2 regions of the Massilimicrobiota sp. An105 genome follow, and region 1 is predicted to be linked to the other one. Evidence: a T-box and tRNA genes for the amino acid it is inferred to sense, from the RefSeq annotation. Region 1 holds a T-box; the other holds one or more tRNA genes.
What was found. A T-box is a leader RNA that pairs with one kind of tRNA and senses whether it is charged. The one in region 1 lies ahead of ileS (isoleucine--tRNA ligase), so its partner is inferred to be a tRNA-Ile.
Positions count from the first base shown of each region.

Region 2: it encodes a tRNA-Ile, which carries the amino acid that the T-box ahead of ileS (isoleucine--tRNA ligase) is inferred to sense. The anticodon was not compared.

Region 1 covers NZ_NFLY01000026.1:7,726-11,157, reverse strand. The annotation lists gene B5E48_RS08315 (YlmH family RNA-binding protein) at 1-645, shown strand, start outside; gene B5E48_RS08310 (DivIVA domain-containing protein) at 656-1,108, shown strand; T-box leader at 1,080-1,285, shown strand; gene ileS (isoleucine--tRNA ligase) at 1,322-3,432, shown strand, end outside.
Region 2 covers NZ_NFLY01000063.1:5,399-8,830, forward strand. The annotation lists gene B5E48_RS12540 (HAD hydrolase-like protein) at 1-143, shown strand, start outside; gene B5E48_RS12545 (MATE family efflux transporter) at 144-1,511, shown strand; gene B5E48_RS12550 (N-acetylmuramoyl-L-alanine amidase family protein) at 1,580-2,248, shown strand; tRNA gene B5E48_RS12555 (tRNA-Ile) at 2,324-2,400, shown strand; tRNA gene B5E48_RS12560 (tRNA-Ile) at 2,425-2,501, shown strand; tRNA gene B5E48_RS12565 (tRNA-Ala) at 2,518-2,593, shown strand; gene B5E48_RS12570 (hypothetical protein) at 2,803-3,279, shown strand.

The sequences.
Region 1 (3,432 bases):
CCTCATGAACAGGAGATAGTAAGAAGTGTTATCGGTAAAGAACTGAAAGTCTTAAGTTATGGTGGTTTTACAAATGCTGAAAATCAGCGTATGATTATTTGTCCAGATTTTTATGAAATTGAAAAGTCTGACTTTGAAATTCAATTGGTTGAAGTCATATATCGCCAGCAATTTGGACGCATTCAGCACAAGGATATTTTAGGAGCTTTAATGAATTTGGGTATAAAAAGGGAGTGTGTTGGTGATATTTTTGATGGAGAGCGTTGTTTTTTTGCTTGTACAAAACAAACTTATCCTTATATTATCCAAACATTAAAACAAATAAAAAAATCAAAAATAAAGCTTCAAGAATGTCATGAAGATATTGAAATTATACATGACTATACATCTCGTTCTTTTATTTTATCGAGTATGCGTTTGGATAAAGTGGTATCAACGATGTTTAAAGTACCACGTACTTTAGCTAGTGAAGCTATTCGTAATGGGCATGTCAAAGTCAATTATAAAATTGTTGAAGAAGTGAGTTATTTGTGTCATAATAGTGATATGGTATCTTTCAAACATCATGGACGTGTTAAAATTGTGGATGAAAATAAGCAAACAAGACAGGGAAATTATGTTGTAAGTGGATACTTTTATAAGTGAGGTGGAAGGATTGGAACAATTTGATAAGCAATTTCGTGGTTATAACATTGCTGAAGTCAATGATCGTATTGGTGAATTAAAACAGGAAATTGAAAAACAAAAGGAAAAGATTCAGTCAATGGAAGAAGAAATGACTGAATTAAAAGAACAAAACACTTTACTTACAAAACAAATATCTGTACATGAGAAAACTAACGAAGAAATTGCGCGTTTAGCTTTAAAAGAAGCAAGTGAATTGATTGAAAAAGCCAAAAGAAATGCCAATATGATTCTTAAAGAATCAATGGAATATGTGCGTGGTTTGTCAAAAGATATGGATACGTTTAAACAGGAAGCTATTGATTTTAGAGCAAATGTTGTAAAAATGAGCGAAGAAATGCTAGAAACTATTGACAAATCTGAAATTTTCAGTTTAATTAAAGAAGAACAAGAAAACAAATACAATGACAAGGACAGTTTATAAGGAAAACTTACAGAGAGTTTGCAGTTGGTGAAAAGCAAATAAGGGGAACTTATAATGAATCAGCCTAAGAGTAGCTTATCTGAAATCAAGTAGGATAAGACGTTCATCGCGTTAAGATATAGAGAGCATATCTTTAAGATATGAATAAAGGTGGTACCGCGTCATCACGTCCTTTAACAGGACGTTTTTTTATTTGAGAAAGGAAGGAATACAATGAATTACAAAGACACATTATTAATGCCTAAAACAGATTTTGAAATGCGTGGAAATCTCCCTAAAAAGGAGCCAGGTTACGTTCAAAGATGGCAAGAAACGCATATGTATGAAAAAGTCATTGAACAAAATCAAGGACATGATGATTTTGTTTTCCATGATGGTCCACCATATGCAAATGGAAATATGCATACTGGACATATGTTAAACAAAATTATTAAAGATGTGATTTGTCGTTATAAAAACATGCAGGGATTGTATACACCCTATATTCCTGGATGGGATACTCATGGTTTACCAATTGAAAATGCTATTCAAAAATTAGGTGTCAATCGTAAAGAATTAAGTACAGCAGAATTTAGAAAAAAATGTTATGAATATGCATTAAAACAAGTTGAAATTCAAAAAGAACAATGTATCCGTGTTGGAACATTTGCTGATTATGACCACCCATATTTAACATTATTACCAGAATTTGAAGCCAATCAAATTGATGTTTTCGCAAAGATGGCGATGGATGGTTTAATTTATAAAGGATTAAAACCAGTCTATTGGTCACCATCAAGTGAATCAGCTTTAGCAGAAGCTGAAGTTGAATATCATGATGTGAAAAGTCCAACTATTTTTGTGAAATTCCAGGTTAAAGATGGAAAAGGTATATTAGATACAGATACAAGTTTTGTGATTTGGACAACAACACCTTGGACAATTCCAGCAAACCTTGCGATTTGTTTAAATGCGGATTATACGTATGCACTTGTTCAAAGTGAAAAAGGAAAATTAATTGTTTTAGAAGAACTTGTTGATTCTTTATGGGAAAAATTTGAATTAAAAGAAAAACAGATTTTAAAAACATTTAAGGGACAAGAATTAGAAATGATTACTTGTCAACATCCATTATATGATCGTGAATCATTAGTTATCTTAGGAGATCACGTTACTGCTGAAGCTGGTACAGGATGTGTTCATACTGCTCCTGGATTTGGTATGGATGACTTTATTGTTGGTCAAAAATATGGTTTAGATATATATTGTAATGTTGATGAACACGGTTGCATGATGGAAGACTGTGGTGAATGGTTAGCTGGTCAATATGTTGATGATGCTAATAAAACAGTCACTTTAAAACTTGATGAATTAGGAGTGTTATTAAAGCTTGAATTCATTACACATAGTTATCCTCATGACTGGCGTACAAAAAAACCAATTATCTTTAGAGCAACTGACCAGTGGTTCTGTTCAATTGATAAGATTAGAGAAAAATTATTAGATGAAATTGATCATGTCGAATGGTTAAATGAATGGGGTCATATTAGAATCTACAACATGATTAAAGATCGTGGTGACTGGTGTATTTCTCGTCAAAGAAGCTGGGGAGTTCCAATTCCTATTATTTATTGTGAAGATGGAACACCAATTATGGAAGAAGAAGTTTTCAAACATATTTCTGATTTATTTAGACAGTATGGTTCTAATATCTGGTTTGAAAAAGATGAAAAATTCTTGTTACCTGAAGGATATACAAATGAACATTCACCAAATGGTATCTTTAAAAAAGAAAAAGATATCATGGATGTATGGTTTGATTCAGGATCTTCTCATACAGGATGCATGAGAGAAAGAGGATATCGTTATCCAGTTGATTTATACTTTGAAGGTAGTGATCAATATCGTGGATGGTTCAACTCATCATTGATTATTGGAACTGCAGTTTATGATAAAGCGCCTTATAAGACAGTTTTATCACATGGCTTTGTTTTAGATGGTAAAGGAAATAAAATGTCTAAATCATTAGGAAATACTGTTGATCCAATTAAACTTGTCAATCAATATGGTGCAGATATCTTAAGATTATGGGCAACTTCAGTTGCATATCAATCTGATGTTCGTATTTCTAATGATATTATGAAGCAAGTTGCTGAAAATTATCGTAAGATTAGAAACACAATGCGTTTTGTTTTAGGGAATCTTTCTGATTTTAAAGCAAGTGATTTGATTGAAATCTCAAAACTTGAAGGTGTTGATCAATACATGCTTGTTGAATTAAATCAGTTAATGAAAGGTTATGAAGAAGCCTTTAATCAATATGATTTTGCTGAAGCAAATCAATT
Region 2 (3,432 bases), on a different contig from region 1:
ATCCTGGTATGAAAGTGATGGAAGAATTAAATATAAAAGATAAAGAAAAAACATATGCCAAATGGGGTAATGTCGCTAAAGAAGAAATGAAAAATGCAACAATTGTTTTAGAAAAACCATTAGATTTATTACAGCTTATATAAATGCAAAATCAAAATAACTTTGCATTAGGAAATGTATCCCAGCATATTTTACATATTGCTGGACCAATGATTGTTGCACAGTTTATCAATATTTTATATAACGTTGTTGATCGTATTTATATTGGAAGATTACCTGATGTAGCCACTCTTGCGATGAGCGGCTTAGGTTTATGTTTGCCATTAATTTCAATTATTATTGCTTTTGCGAATTTATTTGGTATGGGTGGTTCACCACTTTGTTCTATAGCGAGAGGAAGTGGAGATCATGATTTGGCAGAAGAAATTATGGGGAATTCGTTTTCTTTACTGATTCTTTTTTCAGTTTTGATTATGATCATTGGACTGTTGTTTAAAGAACCGTTATTATGGGCTTTTGGAGCCAGTCAGAATACCATTACATATGCGAATGATTATATGAGCATTTATTTATTAGGAACGCCATTTGTTTTGATTGGTTTAGGCATGAATAGTTTTATTAATAGTCAAGGTTTTGCGAAAATAGGCATGATGACAGTTTTGTTAGGTGCTATAACAAATATTATTTTGGATCCTATCTTTATTTTTGTTTTAGCAATGGGAGTCAAAGGTGCAGCGCTTGCAACTGTAATATCACAGTTTGTATCTGCCTTATGGACATTCCAATTTTTAACAGGTCAAAAAACGATATTGAAATTAAAAAAAGAAAGACTGAAATTAAAAATAAAACATGTGAAAAAAATATTTGCTTTAGGGATGGCTGGATTTATGATGGGATTGACAAATTCTGTTGTTACAATTGTTTGTAATGCCACACTTCAGACATATGGTGGAGATTTCTATATTGCGATTATGACAATTATTAATTCTATTAGAGAGGTTGTATCTTTACCAGGACAAGGCTTAGCTAACGCTTCACAGCCAGTGCTTGGCTATAATTATGGAGCTAAACAATATCAAAGAGTTTTAAAAGCTATTCGTTTTACAACAATCACTTGCTTTTTAACGAGTTTTCTTTTATGGCTCAGTATTACTTTGTTTCCTCAATTTTATATTCAGATCTTTAGTCATAATCCAGAAATCATAACACATGGAACGCAAGCTATTCATTTATACTTTTTTGGCTTTTTTATGATGGCTTTTCAAATGACGGGACAAGCTGTGGCGGTAGGATTAGGAAAGTCTAAACAGGCGGTTTTCTTTTCACTTTTTAGAAAAGTGATGATTGTTGTTCCATTGACTTTGATTTTGCCTATATATATGGGTATTGATGGTGTTTTTATTGCTGAAGCTATCAGTAACTTTATTGGTGGAGGCGCATGTTATTTAACAATGATGCTGACAATTGGAAAAGATTTAAAGAAAAAACGTTTATCTGTTGCTAAAGGTTAATATAAGGAGAAAGACTCTAAGCATAAAGACATTTCTTTTTTCATATAAATAAACGGGTGATGATTCATATGAAAAAAATGATGTCTTTTATTATTCTTTTTGCTTTATGTACATGTTTATATAAACCAGTTATTCATGTTTCATCATCACAATTGTTAAATCAAAGAGTGATAGTTTTGGACCCTGGTCACGGGGGTTTAGACAATGGAGCGAGTATTGCTGGAGTCGATGAAGATGAATTAAATTTGAAAATCAGTTTTGCATTGAAAGAAGAATTGGAATCACGTGGAGCGACGGTTTATATGACAAGAACAGATGACCAGGATATGACAAGAAGAAATTATAACTATTCTAAACAGGATGATATGTATTTAAGAGCGTTAAAGATTGATGAATATCAGCCAGATTTATTTTTAAGTATTCATTTGAATTCTTCAAATTCTAGTGCCTGGGGATCACAAGTTTTTTATTATAAAAAAAGTGAGGATGGGAAAAGATTAGCTGATAGTATTCATAATCAAATGAAAACCTTAACGGGAACAAGGAAAAATATTTCATCAAGTAGTTTTTATATCTTGCGTGCAACACAATCACTGGGTGTATTGATTGAATGTGGCTTTTTATCTAATGCTAATGAAAGAGGACAGTTAAAAAGTCGCAGTTATCATAAAAAGCTGGCGACAGTGATTAGTGATGGAATACAGGGTTACTTTCAGGCTTTATCTGCTCCATTATAAAAATATATCTTAAAAAATAAAAAAAGTATTGACGAAAAAAGAAGCCTATGCTAATATATTAGGGCAGTCGTTAATGGGCCTGTAGCTCAGCTGGTTAGAGCGCACCCCTGATAAGGGTGAGGTCGATGGTTCAAGTCCATTCAGGCCCACCATTAATAACTGTTATATATATACATGGGCCTGTAGCTCAGCTGGTTAGAGCGCACCCCTGATAAGGGTGAGGTCGATGGTTCAAGTCCATTCAGGCCCACCATGTATAATTGAATAATGGGGCTTTAGCTCAGCTGGGAGAGCGCCTGCTTTGCACGCAGGAGGTCAGCGGTTCGATCCCGCTAAGCTCCACCATATAGGATATATAACCTGTATTGGATGTTTTTTTGATAAAACATCTGATGCAGGTTTTTTGTTTATATAATATTTTTATCTAAAGGATATGAATTTAACCGTATTGTCAGGGAAAGGAGTTAAAGTTGGGACAATATGAATATCAAAACTATAAGATTTTGAAAAGGGTAATAAATGAAATAGAGAAAGGTTAAAGAAGGTAAATAATAATGATGAAAATTGTAAATGGAATTCAAAAAGTATTAGCATTGACAGATTTTGAAGTAAATAAATTAAGTGATCGTTTAGGATTGATGGAATTTAACGGTTATACGATTTCACGAAAAACTGCAAATGTAGAAGGACAAAGTATTGAATATAATGTATTTTCAGTGAAATGTATCAATAGTTTTAATGGAAAGCAGATTACGGTTAATGTTACTTATGAAGGAACGAATAAAGGAATTTTAGATACATTAGCACATAAAGTTGAAAACAATCCACTAGAAAAAGCATTTATTGATTTTGATCAGGTGCTTATTGGACATTATATTTCTGGTGGTGGTAATTTTAGCCAGTTGATGCAGACATATAGAGCTGAAAAAGTAAGAACAGTAGATAACAATGAAGCTCAAAGAATTTTGAACATGATGAAAAACAATGAACATCAAGTGAATAATCAGGAAAGAAAACCTGAACAAAAATAAATGAAATGAGAAAAGAACTTTGATAATCAAATAAAATATGCTAGTAAATGAACTGTCAAACAGAGATGAAAATCGAGTAGCTAGCATCTATACAGGATGCCGTGACGTGATGATGATAGGAGCATGAGTCAAAAGACTTTAGCATATTTCTAA